2 regions of the Variovorax sp. 01N429 genome follow, and region 2 is predicted to be linked to the other one. Evidence: riboswitches for the same ligand, from Rfam matches in the RefSeq annotation. Region 2 holds a riboswitch; the other holds the start of a gene.

Region 1 (9,076 bases), on a different contig from region 2:
GACGCTGTGCATCGGCGGTGGCGAAGGCACGGCGGTGGCGATCGAACTGCTCTGATCCGCTCTGAGTTCGCTCTCATCCGCACAAAGGGGCTGCCTAGAATGAAGCCCCGTTTTTGACCTCTTGGAGACTCTGTCCACATGCATCCGGCCTTCCATCGCAGCGCAGTTGCCGCGCTGCTCGCTTCCGCTTTCGTCGCCCCCGCCGTCTGGAGCCAGACGCGCGACCAGGCCTTGTTCGATGCTGCAACCGCTGAAAAGCCAGCGGTCATCAAGACGCTCGAAAACCTGGTCAACATCGAAACGGGCACGGGCGATGCCGAAGGGCTCGCATCGGCCGGCAAGTACCTGGAGGACGAACTGAAGTCGCTGGGTTTCACCGTCACGCGCAGCAAGTCGGCCGGCATCGTCGTCGGAGACAACATCGTCGGCAAGCTCAAAGGCAAGGGCGGCAAGAACCTGCTGCTGATCTCGCACATGGACACGGTCTACCTGAAGGGCATCCTCGCAAAGGCGCCATTCAAGGTCGAAGGCGACAAGGCGTACGGCCCCGGCATCGCTGACGACAAGGGCGGCAACGCGGTCATCGTGCATTCGCTCAAGCTGCTCAAGGCGCGCGGCTTCCAGGACTTCGGCAGCATCACGGTGCTGTTCAATACGGACGAGGAAAAGGGCTCCTTCGGCTCGCGCGACCTGATCCAGGAAGAAGCGGCCAAGGCGGACTACGTGCTGTCCTTCGAGCCCACGGGCGCCGGCAAGGAAGACCTTTCGCTTGGCACCTCCGGCATCGCCTATGTGCAGGTCAACATCACGGGCAAGGCCTCGCACGCCGGTGCCGCACCCGAGCTCGGCGTGAACGCGCTCGTCGAGGCGTCCGATCTCGTCCTGCGCACGATGAGCATCGACGACAAGGCGAAAGGCTTGCGCTTCAACTGGACCATCGCCAAGGCCGGCGCGGTGTCCAACATCATCCCCGCGAGCGCTACGCTCAATGCCGACGTTCGCTACGCGAAGAACGAAGACTTCGACGCCGCCATGAAGACGCTCGAAGAGAAGGCCCAGCAGAAGAAGCTGCCCGATGCCGACGTCAAAGTGCTGATCACGCGCGGCCGGCCGGCCTTCAATGCAGGTGAGGGCGGCCGCAAGCTGGTCGACAAGGCCATCGGCTACTACAAGGAAGCCGGCGGCGAACTCACCATCGTCGAGCGCACCGGCGGCGGAACCGACGCCGCCTACGCCGCGCTGTCGGGCAAGCCCGTCATCGAAAGCCTGGGCCTGCCCGGCTTCGGCTATCACAGCGACAAGGCCGAGTACGTGGACACCAGTGCCATTCCGCGTCGCCTGTACATGGCCAGCAAGCTGATCATGGATCTCGGGCAGGCCAAGTAGACAACGCCCAAGTACGACAAGCACGCCAAGAAAGCAAGGAAGCCGCCATGCTGCTCAATGCCGACCAGGAAGCGATCCGCGATGCCGTTCGCGAATTCGCGCAAGCCGAACTCTGGCCCAACGCGCCGCGCTGGGACCGCGAGCACAGCTTTCCCAAGGAGGCGCACACCGGCCTGGCGGCGCTCGGCGCCTATGGCATCTGCGTGCCTGAAGAAGACGGCGGCGCCGGGCTCGACTACCTGACGCTCGCGCTGGTGCTCGAAGAAATCGCTGCCGGCGACGGCGGAACCAGCACCGCCATCAGCGTGACCAACTGCCCGGTCAACGCCATCCTCATGCGCTACGGTAATGCGCAGCAAAAGAAGAAGTGGCTGCAGCCGCTCGCACAGGGACAGATGCTCGGCGCCTTCTGCCTCACCGAGCCGCAAGCCGGCAGCGATGCATCGTCCTTGCGCACCACGGCGCGCAAGGACGTCGAAGGCTGGGTGATCGATGGCGTGAAGCAGTTCATCACCAGCGGCAAGAACGGCCAGGTCGCGATCGTCATCGCGGTCACCGACAAGGGCGCCGGAAAGCGCGGGATGAGCGCTTTCATCGTGCCGACCGATGCGCCGGGCTACAACGTTGCACGCCTCGAAGACAAGCTCGGCCAGCATTCGAGCGACACCGCGCAGATCAACTTCGACAGTTGCCGCATTCCTTTCGAGAATCTCATCGGCCAGGAAGGCGAGGGCTACAAGATCGCGCTCGGTGCGCTCGAAGGCGGGCGCATCGGCATTGCCGCCCAGAGCGTCGGCATGGCGCGCAGCGCATTCGATGTCGCCGTGGCTTACGCGAAGGAGCGCCAGGCTTTCGGCGGCGCCATCTTCGATCAGCAGGCGGTGGGTTTCAGGCTGGCCGATTGCGCCACGCAGATCGAAGCGGCGCGCCAACTGATCTGGCATGCAGCCAGCCTGCGGGACGCGGGCCGGCCATGCCTCAAGGAAGCCGCCATGGCCAAGCTCTTTGCGAGCGAGATGGCCGAGCGCGTTTGTAGCGCTGCGATCCAGACGCTCGGCGGCTATGGCTACGTCAATGACTTTCCGCTGGAGCGCATCTATCGCGACGTGCGCGTCTGCCAGATCTACGAAGGCACTTCGGACATCCAGAAGCTGCTGATTCAGCGCGCCCTGGCCTAAGGGTTTACGCGAGGGTCTGCACAATACGCGCTGAACCCCTCGCCAATACCCCATGCCTGCTCCCGACCTTGCCCGTATTCCCTGTCCCTGCGGGCGCCGCGACCGGCGGGAACTCCCGCTCGCCTACGCGCAGTGTTGCGGGCGCTATGTCGACGATTTCGACAACACGCCAGCCCCGGATGCCGAATCGCTCATGCGCTCGCGCTACACGGCTTTCGTGCGCGAGCGGGCGGACTATCTGCTTGCGACCTGGCACCCCTCGACGCGGCCGGCGACGATCGGCTTCGAGCCCGGCGTGAGATGGCTCGGGCTCGACGTGCGCTCGCGTTCGGTCCTCGACGCGGACCATGCAGAAGTCGAATTCGTCGCCCGACAGCGCAGCAGTGCCGGCGTCGCATCTCGCCTGCACGAGCGCAGCCGCTTCGTCCGCGAGGAGAGCGGGCCGCTGCACCGGTGGTACTACGTGGACGGCGATCTGCACTGACGGGTCGGCCGTGCCGCGGCGCACGGCGCGATTGTGTGCAGGCGGGAGACAGAGCAGTTCCCAAAATGGGTATTTATCTTGTCGCGCGCCTGGATCACACTCCGTCTTGGTGTGGGCGCGTGGCGCCCATCACCAGCGCCGCCAGCCCCCTCAACCACCAGCCACAGAGGCCAGCCATGGACAACAAAAGATTCCAGTTTGGACACGGGCGGCCTTCGCTGTCCGCGACGGCATTCCCTGTTGTGGCCGCGATCGCCTGCATAGCGGTCCCGGCGGCCCGCGCAGAGGGCGTGTTGACGGCGTTCTCGACTGCGCCAGGTCCGCAAGCGCCCGCACCATGGCGCTTCACGACCTTGCCGAACAAGGCGCCGACCAAGTTCGAGATCACCCAGCTCGACGGCCAGAAGGTGCTCAAGGTCGACGCCGACAAGTCCTACGGCAATCTGGTTCATGCCACGCGCGTTCAGCTCAACGACCAGGCCACGCTGGCCTGGCGCTGGAAGGTCGAGGAATTCGTGGAAGGCGCCGATCTGCGCACCAAGGGCGGCGACGATGGCGCGGCCAAGGTCTGCGTGTTCTTCGACTTCCCGTCAGACCGGCTGTCCGTGGGTGAGCGAACCAAGCTCGCCTTGGCAAAAGGCTCGACCGGCGAAACGGTACCCACCGAAACCCTCTGCTACGTCTGGGACGTCAAGGAAAGCAAGGGCAGCGAGTTCGACAATGCCTTCACCAAGCGCATCCGCATGGACGTCATCGAATCGGGCGCGACCGACAAGGCCGGCGGCTGGCTCAGCGAGCGCCGGAACCTGGTGGCCGACTACAAGCGAGCCTTCGGCGCCGAGGCTGGCGATACGCTGCCCGATGTGGTGGGCGTGGCGATCCAGGCGGACGCGGACAACACCAAGTCTCGAGGGATCTCGTATTTCTCGGACATCGATCTGCGCGGTGTCACTGCTTCCGCACCCGCGTCCGGCGCGGCGAAACCTGCGCAATAGCGGCCTCGAAACCATCGAAACCGCCCCCATATCGCACATATCGCCGTCATGAACGAATTCGTCTCGCTCCTCGCCAGCCAAGGCCCCGCCGTGGTGTTCGTCGCCACCCTGGCGACGCGTCTGGGCGCGCCGGTGCCGGCGGTGCCTTTCCTGATCGTTGCCGGCGGACTGACTTTTGGCGGACAGGTTTCTTTCCTCGCGGTGACGCTGGCCGCCGTGCTCGGCAACATCCTCGGCGACGGCGTCTGGTTCATTGCCGGACGCCGCTGGGGGTACCGGGTCATGCGGCTGCTCTGCCGCATTTCGCTGTCGCCCGATTCCTGCGTCAAGCACAGCGAATCCATCCTCGGGCGCTGGGGCGGCTTGTCGCTGATTGCCGCGAAGTTCGTGCCGGGGGTGTCGGTGGTTGCGCCGCCCATGGCAGGCGCGCTCGGAATGTCGAATCTCCGGTTTCTATCTTATGAAACGGTGGCCGCGTTGATCTGGACGCTGGGCTTCCTCCTGATCGGACGCGTGTTCCACGCCGCCATCACGGATGTCCTTTCGGTGCTCTCCAGCATCGGGATGGTCGCGACGGTGATCTGCCTCGTGCTGCTTGGTGCATTCGTGCTTTGGCGCTATCGGCAGCGCCGCATGGCCCTTCGATCTCTCGACATCGAGCGCATCGAAGCCGCTGCCCTTCGCGCCGCGATGGCGGCCGGCGCCGGGCTGACGCTGATCGACGTGCGCTCGGACGAAGCGCGGGCGCTCGACGGTCGTGCGATCCCGGGCGCCCTCGGCATTGCGCTCAAGCAGCTGCCCAAGCGTCTCGAAGCCTTCTCGGACGGCCGCGAACTCGTCGTCTTCTGCGATTGCCCCGATGACGGCTCCGCCATTGCGGCGGCGCGGGTACTTCGCAATGCCGGAGTGACCCGCGTGCGCGTCCTGGCAGGCGGTCTGGACGCCTGGGTGGCGCAGTCCGGCGAGACATCGCCTGCCGTCGATTCGTCCATCGTCGCGGCCAATCCCGCTTGATCCCTTTCGCGGGACGGGCCTAGAATCGGTCCCGCTCCGGGGTGCACGCAGATGTGTGCTGAGATGGCCAAGCGGCCGAACCCGCGAACTTGATCTGGTTCATACCAGCGTAAGAAGAGCTGCGACTCCCCGGCATCCCGTCCGTCCCTTGCGACCGATGCCGTCCGGAGCGATCGCGGAGCACCCGTTGTCCCCCAACCAGGAGTGCCCCGCATGAATGCCGTCGACAAGTTCGCCTCCCTCCTCACGCTGACGCGCGAGCCCTTTCCCGCTTCGAGCAAGAGCGCCATATCGGGCAGCAGAGCCGATTTGCGCGTGCCTGTGCGCGAAGTCCTGCTCACCAACGGCGAACGCGTATCGCTCTACGACACCTCCGGCCCCTACACCGATCCGGCGGCCGACATCGACGTGCGGCGCGGCCTTCCGGGCGTGCGCGGCGCATGGATCGCCGAACGCGGCGACACCGAAAGCTACGAAGGCCGCCTGCACCTTGCGCTCGACGATGGCGCCACCAACGTCGACCGCGACTCCCAGCGCATCGCCGACCTGCGTGCCGCTGCCGCTGCCTTGCAGCGCACGCCACGGCGCGCCAAAGCCGGCGGCAACGTCACGCAGATGCACTACGCACGCCGCGGCATCGTCACGCCGGAGATGGAATACGTCGCCCTTCGCGAGAACGGCCGCCGCGAATGGATGGCCGAATACCTGGCCGACGCCGCGCGCGAAAAGCGCCTGGCCGGCAACCCCATGGGCGCGAGCATCCCGAAGATCATCACGCCGGAGTTCGTGCGCGACGAAGTCGCGAGGGGCCGCGCCATCATCCCGGCCAACATCAACCACCCCGAAGTCGAGCCGATGGCCATCGGCCGCAACTTCAAGGTCAAGATCAACGCCAACATCGGCAATTCGGCCGTGACGAGCAGCATCGAAGAAGAGGTCGAGAAGCTCGTGTGGGCGATCCGCTGGGGCGCGGACAACGTGATGGACCTTTCCACCGGCCGGAACATCCACACCACGCGCGACTGGATCGTGCGCAACAGCCCGGTGCCGATCGGCACGGTGCCCATCTACCAGGCGCTCGAAAAGGTTGGCGGCGTGGCCGAAGACCTGACCTGGGAGATCTACCGCGACACGCTGATCGAGCAGGCCGAGCAGGGCGTCGACTACTTCACCATCCACGCCGGGCTGCGCCTGCCCTTCATTCATCTCACGGCGGATCGGCGCACCGGCATCGTTTCGCGCGGCGGGTCGATCATGGCCAAATGGTGCATCTCGCATCACAAGGAAAGCTTTCTCTACACGCACTTCGAAGACATCTGCGACATCATGAAGGCCTACGACGTGAGCTTCTCGCTCGGAGACGGTCTGCGTCCTGGCTGCGCTTCGGACGCGAACGACGAAGCCCAGTTCGCCGAACTGCGCACGCTCGGCGAGCTCACGCAGATTGCATGGAAGCACGACGTGCAGACCATGATCGAAGGCCCGGGCCACGTGCCGATGCATCTCATCCAGGCCAACATGGACGAGCAACTCAAGCACTGCCATGAGGCGCCGTTCTACACGCTCGGGCCACTGACCATCGACATCGCGCCGGGCTACGACCACATCGCCAGCGCGATCGGCGCCGCCATGATCGGCTGGGCCGGCACCGCGATGCTTTGCTATGTCACGCCGAAGGAGCATCTGGGCCTGCCCGATCGCGACGACGTGAAGCAGGGAATCATCGCGTACAAGATTGCTGCGCATGCGGCCGACGTCGCCAAGGGCCATCCTGGAGCGCGAGCGCGCGACGATGCGCTTTCCAAGGCCCGCTTCGAATTCCGCTGGCAGGACCAGTTCAACCTCGGCCTCGACCCCGATACCGCGCGCGAATTCCATGACGAGACGCTGCCCAAGGACAGCAGCAAGGTCGCGCACTTCTGCTCCATGTGCGGCCCCAAGTTCTGCTCGATGAAGATCACTCAGGAAGTGCGCGAGTACGCGGCGCAGAAGGGCGTCGACGAGGTCCGGGCCATGGAGGACGGCATGGCGGACAAGTCGGCCGAGTTCAAGGCGGCGGGCGGCGAGATGTACATCCCGATCCGCAAGACGCAGTGAAATGACAAGGGCGGGCCCGCGGCCCGGGTCCGCAAAATGATTACGATGGCCGCCATGAAAGCCATCCCCTTCGATGCCGTCCTGTTCGACTGCGACGGCGTCCTCGTCGATTCCGAGCCCATCACCAACCGCGTCCTCGCCGAAATGCTCGGCGAACTCGGCTGGGAGTTGACGGTCGACGAATCCATGCGGATCTTCACGGGCAAGGCGGTCAAGGACGAAACCGCGCTGATCGAGGCACGCACCGGCTTTGCGATCACGCCCGAATGGCTTCATCGCTTTCGCCTGCGCCGCAACGAAGCGCTGGAACGCGACCTCGTCGCCATTCCGGGCGCGGCACTGGCGGCGCGTGCATTGCATGCCGCCCTGGACGGCCGCATCGCCTGCGCGTCGGGCGCCGACCGGTTCAAGGTCGAACTGCAGCTCGAGAAGATCGGCATCCTCGACTGCTTCGAAGGCCGCATCTTCAGCGGCCATGAACAGCCGCGCTCGAAACCTGCGCCCGACGTGTACCTGGCTGCTTCGGCCGCTCTGGGCGTCGATCCGGCGCGCTGCGCGGTGGTGGAAGACACCATCACCGGCGCCAGGGCGGGTGTGGCCGCCGGGGCGACGGTCTTCGGCTACAGCCCGAGCGATCTTGGCCACAGCAGCCCTGATGCGCTGCGCGCCGTCGGAGTCGCGCATGTGTTCACCGACATGGCGCAGTTGCCGTCGCTGCTTGCCGATTGGCGAGCGGTTGCGGCCTGAGTCGCATGCAGGGTCTGCGCGCAGCCTGCGGTCTTTTGATCGCCGCCTGCGTCGCGGGTTGTTCGTCGCTGCGCCCATGGCTCAACGAGCCGCTGCCCGAGAATCCGCCGGCCAGCGGCCTGGTCGCCGGCGCAACGGGCCGCGACCCGAGCATTCTGGTGGCCGTCACCCTGTCCGGCGGCGGCGCGCGTGCCGCCGCTTTCGGCTACGGCGTGCTCGAAGAGCTCCACAACACCACATTCAAATGGAGCGGCCACGACACTGACTTGCTCGACGCGACCGACGTCATCAGCGGCGTGTCCGGCGGCAGCATCCTAGCTGCCTACTACGCAGCCTTCGGCGCCGAAAGGTTGCCTGATTTCGAGCGCGATTTCCTGCGGCAGAACTTCCAGAACAGCCTGATATGGCAGGCGCTTCGGCCCGGCAGCCTGTACGACCTCACCTCGCCTTGGTACGGCCGCACGCATCTGCTGGCGCGGCGGCTCGATGAGATCTACCAAGGCAAGACCTACGCCGACGTGGAGCGCAATCCACGCCATCCACAGCTCGTGATCGCCGCGACCGACATGTCGCTGGGGACACCGTTCGAGTTCACCGCGGACCAGTTCGAGCTGATCTGTTCCGATCTGCAGAGCGTTCCGCTGTCGTTCGCGGTCGCGGCATCGTCGGCCGTGCCGATCCTGCTGAGCCCGCTGACGCTGAAGAACTACGCGCTGGAGTGCCGGGAACGAGGCATCGTGCCGCGGCTCGCCGCACGCGTCGGCGGCAACTATCGCGCCCGCATGTTCCGCATGCAGGCGAACAGCTATCTCGATGGGGAAGCGCGTCCTTTCATTCACCTCGTGGACGGCGGCGTCGCCGACAACCTCGCCGTGCGCAGGCTGCTCGACCGCGCGCTGGTGGGAGGCGGATTGCGCCGGAGTTTCGAGGAAGTCGGCATTCCGCCCGGCACGGTGCGCAAGCTGGTGGTCATCAGCGTCAACTCGGCGCGCGATCCGGCCAACAACATCGATCGCAGCGACAAGCTGCCGGGGATCAGGGCCGTGGCCGACACGCTCCTCTTCGGTGCTGGCGCGCGAGCGACCCTGGAGACGCAGGAATTCCTGCTCGACACCACGCGGCAGTGGCGCGAAGACCTGAAAGTCCGAAGTGCCGATGGCAAGGATGCGTTCGCG
Region 2 (9,076 bases):
TGCCGCGAGCGCCGGCGCGCCGCAGTTCCTAGAATCGCTCACGTTCCGAGCCCGGTTTCGGGTGCGCGGCGGCGATTCGGCTCGCTGCTCGCCTTATCCGGAATAAGCATCCAATCGCCCGCAAACCCGCATGAAACCTGGTGAATATGCTTATCCGCATAAGGCGCGAACCAAAAAATAGTTCGTTTCCATAAGGCTCGCTTCTACATTTCGTGCCTCGCATCGGCGGGCCGTGGACGCACCGCCTTCCAGCAAGTCAAACACGATGTACCAATACACAGATTTCGACCGTCAGTTCGTGCACCTGCGCGCAGCGCAATTCCGCGACCAACTGGAGCGCTGGCAAACCGGCAAGCTTTCGGAAGACGAGTTCCGCCCTTTGCGCCTGCAAAACGGCTGGTATGTGCAGCGCTATGCGCCCATGTTGCGCGTGGCGGTGCCTTACGGCGAACTGGCGAGCCGTCAGCTGCGCGTGCTCGCAAAGATCGCCCGCGAGTACGACGCACCCGAAGCCGAGGTCTACAAGAACGCCGTCGCCACCCAGGGCAAGCTCGGCTCGCAGAAGCTGCCGACGCACTACGCGCACTTCACGACGCGCCAGAACGTCCAGTACAACTGGATTCCGCTGTCGAAGTCGGCTGACGTGATGGAGCTTCTGGCTTCAGTCGACATGCACGGCATCCAGACCAGCGGCAATTGCATCCGCAATATCACGAGCGATGAACGCGCCGGCATCGCCGTCGACGAAATCGCCGACCCGCGCCCCTTTGCGGAAATCATGCGGCAGTGGAGCACGCTGCATCCTGAATTCGCCTTCCTGCCGCGCAAGTTCAAGATCGCGATCACCGGCGCCACCGAAGACCGTGCCGCCACGGGCTGGCACGACGTAGGCCTGCATCTGCTGAAGAACGACAAGGGCGAACTGGGCTTTCGCGTGCAGGTCGGCGGCGGCATGGGCCGCACGCCGATCATCGGCACCGTGCTGCGCGAGTTCCTGCCGTGGAACCAGATCATGAATTACCTCGAAGCGGTGGTTCGGGTCTACAACCGCTACGGCCGGCGCGACAACATCTACAAGGCGCGCATCAAGATCCTCGTGAAGGCCGAAGGCCAGCGCTACATCGACGACGTCGAGGCTGAATACAAGCAGATCGTCGAGCACGACGGCGCACCGCACACCATCACGCAGGCCGAGCTGGACCGCGTGAGCGCGTCTTTCGTGCCGCCGACGCTCGCGACCCGCGTTTTCCGCAGCGCCGAGGAAACCGACGCGGACCTGCGCGCGCAGGCTGCCGACGACGTGATGTTCGCACGCTGGCTTGCACGCAACGTGGCGCCGCACAAGAACCCGTCGCTGCGCGCCGTGACGCTGTCGTTCAAGCGCCGTTTGCAGGCGCCCGGCGATGCATCGGCCGAACAGCTCGAAACGGCCGCGCGTCTGGCCGACCGCTTCAGTGCCGGCGAGGTCCGGGTCACGCACGACCAGAACCTGCTCTTGCCATGGGTGCATGCCGAAGACCTGCACGCTCTTTGGTTGGCTGCCCGCGAAGCCGGCTTCGCCAGCGCCAACGTGCACCTGCTGACGGACATGATCGCCTGCCCCGGCGGCGATTTCTGTGCGCTCGCCAATGCGCGTTCGATCCCGATCGCCGAAGCCATCACCGAGCGCTACCAGGACCTGGACGAGCTCGACGACCTGGGCGAAATCGACCTGCACATCAGCGGCTGCATCAATTCGTGCGGCCATCATCACAGCGGGCATATCGGCATTCTCGGCGTCGACAAGGACGGCAAGGAGTGGTATCAGGTCACGCTCGGCGGCTCCGATGGTTCCGCACTCAGCGGCGCGGCGCAGCCCGGCAAGGTGGTCGGCCCTTCTTTCTCGGCGGCCGAAGTGCCCGACGTGATCGAAGCCGTGCTGAACACCTACCGCGATACGCGGGAAGCGGGTGAAACCTTCATCGATGCGCTGCGGCGTGTCGGCATCGAGCCCTTCAAGGCCGCCGCGAACGGCGCGCGCTTCAAGGTCGAGGTGGCCGCATGAACAAGACGCTTCAACTGATCGCTGCCGAAGATCACATCGACAACGGCGATCCGACCGTGCTGCAACTGTCCAACGACGCCGATCCACTCGCGATCGAGCAGTGCCTTGACGACGTGGAGCGCATCGACCTGGACTTCCCGAAGTTCACCGATGGGCGCGCCTACAGCCAGGCATTCCTGCTGCGTCGCCGCCTCGGCTTCAAGGGCGAGATTCGCGCGACTGGCGACGTGCTGGTCGACCAATTGGTGCAGATGCAGCGCATGGGTTTCTCCAGCGCCGTTCTGAAGGAAGGCGTTGATGCATCCGCGGCTCAACGCCAATTCGACAGATTCGCGGCCTTCTACCAGGGCGACGCGGTGCAAGCCACACCCATCTTCAAGCGCGCCTGAACGGTTGCCTTCGCCAAATGAACATCGATCTCGAACAAATCAACGCCAAGCTCGGCCGCAACGCCGAGGGCCTCGTGGACTGGGCTATCGGCCTGGGCCGGCGGGCGATCATCACCACCAATTTCAGGCCCTTCGAGGCGGTGATCCTGCACATGGTCACGCGCGCGAAACCCGACGTGCCGGTGGTCTGGATGGACAACGGCTACAACACTGACGCCACCTATCGCTTCGCCGACGAGGTGACGAAGCTGCTGAACCTGGATCTGCGCATCTTCGTGCCCCGGCGTTCGCGAGCGCATCGCGAAGCGGTGGAAGGTCCGACACCGACGCTCGACGATCCGCGCCACGCCGCCTTCACCGAGGAAGTGAAACTGGAGCCCTTCGCGCGCGCGCTGCGCGAAATGTCGCCGCAGGTCTGGTTCACCGCGCTGCGGGCCACCGACACCGCCGTGCGTGCGCAGATGGATCCGGTCAGCATCAATCCAGACGGACTGATCAAGGTCGCACCGCTGCTGCACTGGTCTTCCAAGGATCTGCACGCCTACTGCCAGGCGCATGGACTGCCCAACAACTTCGACTACCTCGATCCGACCAAGGGCGAGGACAACCGCGAGTGCGGTCTGCACCTCGCGCATTGATGTCCCACGTCGCATTCGATTCAATCTCTGAGCGCCCCATTTCATGAACGCCCGTACCGAACACGATCTGCTGCTGCAAACTTCGCAGTCGCTTGCGCGCCTGTCCAACACGCAACTGGACGCACTCGAAGAAGAAACCATCTTCATCCTGCGCGAAGTCGCCGCCTCTTTCGAACGGCCGACGCTGCTGTTTTCGGGCGGCAAGGATTCGCTGGTACTGCTCAAGTGCGCGGAGAAGGCTTTCGGCGCTGGCCGCATCCCCTACCCGCTGCTGATGATCGACACGGGCCATAACTTTCCCGAAGTGACGGACTTTCGCGATGCGCGCGCCAAGGAACTCGGGGCGGAACTGATCGTGCGCAACGTCGAGGACTCAATGAAGCGCGGCACGGTGCGCCTTGCGCATCCTGACGAATCGCGCAACGTGCATCAGTCGGTCACGCTGCTCGAAGCCATCGAGGAATTTCGCTTCGACGCGCTGATCGGCGGTGCACGCCGCGACGAAGAAAAGGCGCGCGCCAAGGAACGCATCTTTTCGCACCGCGACAGCTTCGGTCAGTGGCAACCCAAAGACCAGCGGCCTGAACTCTGGACGCTGTTCAACACGCGCCTCTCTCCCGGAGAACACTTCCGCGTGTTCCCCATTTCGAACTGGACCGAGCTCGACGTATGGCAATACATCGAGCGCGAAAACATCGCGCTGCCGTCGATCTACTACACGCACAAGCGCGAAGTAGTCGAGCGGCGCGGGCTGCTGGTTCCGGTGACCGCGCTCACTCCGCCGCGCGACGGGGAACAGGTCGAAGTGCGTGACGTGCGCTTCCGCACCGTGGGCGATATCACTTGCACGTGCCCAGTCGAAAGCCTCGCGTCCGATGCCGCCGACGTGGTGGTCGAAACGCTCGCTGCCGATGTGAGCGAACGCGGCGCCACACGCATGGATGACAAGACCTCGGAAGCTTCCATGGAGAAGCGCAAGAAAGACGGGTATTTTTGACTCGCCCCCAGGCTTGCCCACTTCGTGTGGCCGCCTACCCCCTGCCGGGGGCAACACCAGCGGCCCGGCTAAGCCGGTTCCGCGGTGTTTCTCGAATAAGGCCTACGCGCCGCTGATGAATTGAACTGATCATGACTACTTCGATTGCTGCTTTGCCTGATCACACTGCTGCCGAGACGGGGGCTGCGCTGCGGTTTATTACTTGCGGGAGCGTGGACGATGGCAAGAGCACGTTGATTGGGCGGCTGCTGGTTGACAGCAAGACGGTGCTGCAGGACCAGCTTGCGGGGGTTCAGCGGGGGGGTGAAACTGATCTGGCGCTGCTGACGGATGGGTTGTCGGCCGAACGCGAACAGGGGATCACGATTGACGTGGCGTATCGGTACTTTTCTACGGCGCAGCGCAAGTTCGTGATCGGGGATGCGCCGGGGCATGAGCAGTACACGCGCAACATGGTGACCGCGGCTTCCAGCGCGGATGCGGCGGTGGTGCTGGTCGATGCGACCAAGCTGGCCTGGGCTGCCGAATGCGGGGACGGGGAAGTAGTGAGGCGCGAGCTTCTGCCGCAGACGCGCCGGCATACGCTGCTTTGCCATTTGCTGCGGGTGCAGTCGATTGTGTTCGCCGTGAACAAGCTCGACGCCATGGACGATGCCGAACTGGCGTTCGAGCGGATTTCGGCCGCGCTGTCGAACTTTGCCGAAGCCGCCGGCGTGCAGGTCGCCGCCACGGTGCCGATTTCGGCGCTCAAAGGCTGGAACGTGGCCTCTCGGCACGCCGACTGGGCGGGCTACGAAGGTCCCAGCCTGCTCGAACTGCTCGAGAAACTGCCGGTCACGGCGCAGGACGAAGCAGTGCCTTTTGCGTTTCCGGTGCAATGGGTGGAGAAGTTCTCTGCTTCGGCGGACACATCGCGCGGTCGCCGTGTGTTCTGGGGCCGAGTTGCCAGCGGCCACATCGAACCGGGACAACGCGTGACGGTCCTGCCGGGCAACCAGACGGCCACGGTGGCGCAGGTGCTGAGCCATACGCGCCAGCCGAAAGCCGTGCATGCGGGTCACAGCGCCGGCATCGTGCTAGACCGCGAACTCGACGTGTCGCGCGGCGACTGGCTGCTGGAACCCGGCGCCTTCGAACCGTCGCGCGAGATCACCGCCACCATCGCGTGGCTCGACGACGAACCGCTCGTGGCGGGCCGCGTCTACTGGGCGCTGCAGGGCCATCGCTGGGTCAAGGCGAAGGTGGCGCGCATCGTGGATCGCGTCAACATCACCACGCTGGATTCCGAGCCGGCCGACCGGCTCGAAGCCAATGCGATTGGCGACGTGGTGCTCAGCCTCCAACAGCCTCTGGCCGTGCTGCCTTTCACGCAATCGCGTGCGCTTGGTTCCCTGATCCTGGTAGACACCGCTTCGCATCGGACTTCCGCAGCCGTCCTCGTGCGGCCTGCCGCAAACGCCTAAAATTGCCGGTTCCCGCTTACCTTCCCGCTTTGCAATCACCATGACCCACGTCGTCTCCGAATCCTGCATCCGCTGCAAATACACCGATTGCGTTGACGTTTGTCCGGTCGATTGCTTCCGCGAAGGTCCGAACATGCTGGTGATCGACCCCGACGAATGCATCGACTGCGCGGTTTGCATTCCCGAATGCCCGGTCAACGCGATCTACGCCGAGGAAGATCTGCCCGGTGACCAGATCGCCTTCATCAAGCTCAATGCCGAGCTGGCCATGGCCGACGGCTGGAAGAGCATCACCAAACGCAAGCCCGCGCTGCCTGACGCCGAAGAGTGGAAAGACAAGACCGGCAAGATTTCGGAGCTCGTGCGCTGAGCGCGCAAGCCCCCATCGAGACAGACGCGCTGATCATCGGCGCGGGTCCGGTCGGGCTGTTCCAGGCTTTTCAACTCGGCCTGCTCGAAATCTCCTTCCATATCGTCGACGCCCTGCCCCGGGCCGGCGGCCAATGTGTCGAGCTTTATGGCGACAAGCCGATCTACGACATCCCCGGCACGCCTGTGACCACTGGTAGAGGCTTGTCGGAGTCGCTGGTGCAGCAGATCGCGCCCTTCAAGCCCCACTTCCATTTCGGTGAGCAGGTTGCCACGTTGGCGCGCCAGGACGACGGACGCCTCCTCCTGACCACTTCGCGGAACACCGCGTTTCTTGCCAGGACAGTGTTCATAGCGGCCGGCGTCGGCGCATTCGTGCCAAAGCGGATTGCCGTCGAGGGCATCGAAGAACTGGAAGGCACCAAGCTTTTCTATCACCCTGACGCATTGGATCGCTTTGCCGGCCAGCGGGTGGTCGTCAATGGCGGCGACGATGCGGCCCTTGAGACCGCACTGGCGCTGGTACCCTTCGCGCGGCACGTCACCCTGCTTCATCGAAGAGACGTCTTCCAGGCTGAAGATGCCAACGTCGCAGCATTGCGGACACACGTCGCGGCGCGGTCGATCCAGCTCGCGATCGGCCAGCCGTCCGCCTTTGACGACGCCCATCTGCAGATCATCACGCCCGACGCGCAGACCGTGTCCGTGCCATTCGATGCGCTCATCGGGTGCCTCGGCATCTCGCCGCGCCTGGGTGCTATCGCCGAATGGGGTTTGGAACTGGTTCGCAAGCAAATACCAGTGGACACGGAAAAGTTCGAGACTCGCGAACGGGGCGTCTTCGCGGTCGGCGACATCAACACCTATCCAGGCAAGAAGAAGCTGATCGTCTGCGGCTTCCACGAAGCGACCCTGGCGGCTTGGGGCGCGACAGCCGTCGTCTTTCCGGGCAAGTCGATCCCGCTGCAGTACACGACCACCAGCACGCGACTGCATACGCTGCTCGGGGTCCAGCATTGACCTTGCCGCTAGGATGCGAGGCATGCAGGAGTTGAATGTCTCGCTTTTTCACTGGCTGGCGGCCGGCAACACGCCGCATCCGCAGATCCTGTGGATCGCATCTCTTTTGGCGGTCGGCACGGCTTGGCTTTGCGGGGCCTTGGTCATCGGGGCCGCTTGGCGTCACCCTTCGCAGCGCAAATATGTGATTGCGACGCTGGTCGCAGCAGCCGCCGCATCGGTGGTTGCCCACGCCATAGCCGCCGCCATCAATATGCCTCGGCCCTTCGTCGCGGGTCTGAGCCCAAGCTACATCGAGCACGGCGCACGCGGGTCAATGCCCAGTACACACGCAACGGTCATGTTCGCGGTCGCCTTGATCCTCTGCCTGCGACCGACTCTGCGCATGACCGGTCTTGCGGTCCTTTTGATCGGGATCGTCACCGGATGGGCACGCGTCTACGTGGGCGTTCATTTCCCTTTGGATGTGCTCGGCGGCTTCGTCTTGGCAGTGGCGATCACGGGAGTGTTCTGGGTGCTGGTGAAGCTGTCGCACCGGTTCATCGATCCGCCGCACAGTTCTACAATCAGATCCGCTTCGCCAGATTGAAGCAATGCTAGGGGTGCCGGTCCGCCGTTTGCGGTGTACCGGCTGAGAGAGTCCCTTTGAACCTGACTGAGGTAATCCTCGCGCAGGGAAGCTGGTCCGGCGGCCGTCACGTTTCTCGCGTGCCTGTCGTGCCGCCGTCGCCTCGCCCACCTGCCAAACAATTTGCATTGGAGCAAATGGATGGCACACACAAAGAACGAGCAGGCGTCGACAGGCGCCAATGAGGCGCTGACGCCGCTCCGCGAATCCGGACGCGTCTTCCGATGGCACGACCACATGGCGCTGTGGTTCAGTCTTGGCGTGGGCTTGCTGGTCATGCAGATCGGCGCCTACCTGGTGCCCGCGGTCGGCACGCGCGAGGCGGCCATCGCCATTGTGCTGGGTTCGTGCATCGGCGCAGGTCTGCTGGCGTGGACTGCGCGGGTCGGCTGCGAAAGCGGACTGGCGAGCGCCGGCTTGATGCATGCGACCTACGGCAGCGCATTTGCCCGACTGCCCGTCGTCCTGAACATCGTGCAGCTGATCGGCTGGACCACCTTCGAGATCGTGATCATGCGCGAGGGCACCCAGGCCATCGGCAGGCAGGCGTTTGGCTGGTCGCTGGACGGACAAGTGGGCGCGGTCGCAACGACACTCCTCTGGGGCGCCGTGCTCCTGGCCCTGCTTTCTGGATCGATGGTCAAGCTTGTTCGACGGTTCGTGAGCCGGTTCGGCCTGCCGCTGGTCGTGCTGTCGCTGATATGGCTGAGCTGGCAGTTCGCTGCACGGCTTCATGCGAAGGGGCTCGAATCATTCTGGACAAGGCCCGGCGACGGCAGCATGAGCATGTTCGGAGCACTCGACCTGGTTATTGCGATGCCGGTGTCCTGGCTCCCGCTGGTGGCCGATTACGCACGTCACGGCAAGCGGTCCATTGGTGGGCTGGGCGGCGCATTCGGCGGCACATGGTTCGGCTATGCCGTGGCCAACATCTGGTGCTACGCACTGGGGGTGATGGTGGTGAGTGTGGCCGACCCCGGCACGGACATGCTGGCCGCGCTGCTTCTGGCGCAAGGCGGGCTGGTCGCGCTCGGTCTGATCCTGGTCGACGAACTCGACAACGCCTATGGGGATGTCTATTCAGGCTCTGTTTCGGCTCATAGCCTGATGCCGCGCTGGAGCATTCGCCGCTGGGGATTGCTGGTCGCGGCGGTCTGCATTGCCTTCGCACTGGTGTTGCCAATGCACTCGCTCGAGCCGTTTCTCCTGATGCTCAGTTCGGTCTTCGTGCCGCTGTACGGAGTGATTCTCGGGCGGCTCGGCCTCGGTACGTTGGTCGAGTCGGTGCAAACGCGGCGGGTGGACTGGACTGCCGCCGCCATCTGGATCGGCGGCATCGTGGTCTATCACGCCTGCGCCGCATGGGCTCCGCGCTGGGGGTCCGCGCTGCCGACGCTCGTGATCACCTTCGTGTTTGCATGGATCACCCGCCCTGCGCCGGCAGGCGGACGGTCGGCACTGGCGCAAAGCCGTGGTTGAGAGGCCCATGCCCGCGACCGATCTTCACATCAGCGCCGGCCGCCATCGC

What was found. Region 2 has a riboswitch for thiamine pyrophosphate ahead of AC1DSF_RS06485 (purine-cytosine permease family protein). Riboswitches for the same ligand answer to the same signal wherever they lie in the genome.
Region 1: linked by a shared signal. The riboswitch ahead of thiC (phosphomethylpyrimidine synthase ThiC) and the one ahead of AC1DSF_RS06485 (purine-cytosine permease family protein) in region 2 are both predicted to bind thiamine pyrophosphate.

What each region holds. Positions count from the first base shown of each region.
Region 1 covers NZ_JBFTRG010000021.1:8,628-17,703, forward strand. The annotation lists gene AC1DSF_RS26300 (acetyl-CoA C-acyltransferase) at 1-55, shown strand, start outside; gene AC1DSF_RS26305 (glutamate carboxypeptidase) at 139-1,386, shown strand; gene AC1DSF_RS26310 (acyl-CoA dehydrogenase family protein) at 1,434-2,564, shown strand; gene AC1DSF_RS26315 (YchJ family protein) at 2,617-3,048, shown strand; gene AC1DSF_RS26320 (DUF3047 domain-containing protein) at 3,225-4,043, shown strand; gene AC1DSF_RS26325 (rhodanese-like domain-containing protein) at 4,092-5,057, shown strand; TPP riboswitch at 5,085-5,190, shown strand; gene thiC (phosphomethylpyrimidine synthase ThiC) at 5,271-7,154, shown strand; gene AC1DSF_RS26335 (HAD family hydrolase) at 7,209-7,901, shown strand; gene AC1DSF_RS26340 (patatin-like phospholipase family protein) at 7,907-9,076, shown strand, end outside.
Region 2 covers NZ_JBFTRG010000003.1:76,943-86,018, forward strand. The annotation lists gene AC1DSF_RS06445 (nitrite/sulfite reductase) at 266-2,044, shown strand; gene AC1DSF_RS06450 (DUF934 domain-containing protein) at 2,041-2,433, shown strand; gene AC1DSF_RS06455 (phosphoadenosine phosphosulfate reductase domain-containing protein) at 2,451-3,071, shown strand; gene cysD (sulfate adenylyltransferase subunit CysD) at 3,115-4,068, shown strand; gene AC1DSF_RS06465 (sulfate adenylyltransferase subunit 1) at 4,200-5,531, shown strand; gene fdxA (ferredoxin FdxA) at 5,572-5,901, shown strand; gene AC1DSF_RS06475 (NAD(P)/FAD-dependent oxidoreductase) at 5,859-6,920, shown strand; gene AC1DSF_RS06480 (phosphatase PAP2 family protein) at 6,943-7,509, shown strand; TPP riboswitch at 7,509-7,615, shown strand; gene AC1DSF_RS06485 (purine-cytosine permease family protein) at 7,690-9,027, shown strand; gene thiD (bifunctional hydroxymethylpyrimidine kinase/phosphomethylpyrimidine kinase) at 8,972-9,076, opposite strand, start outside.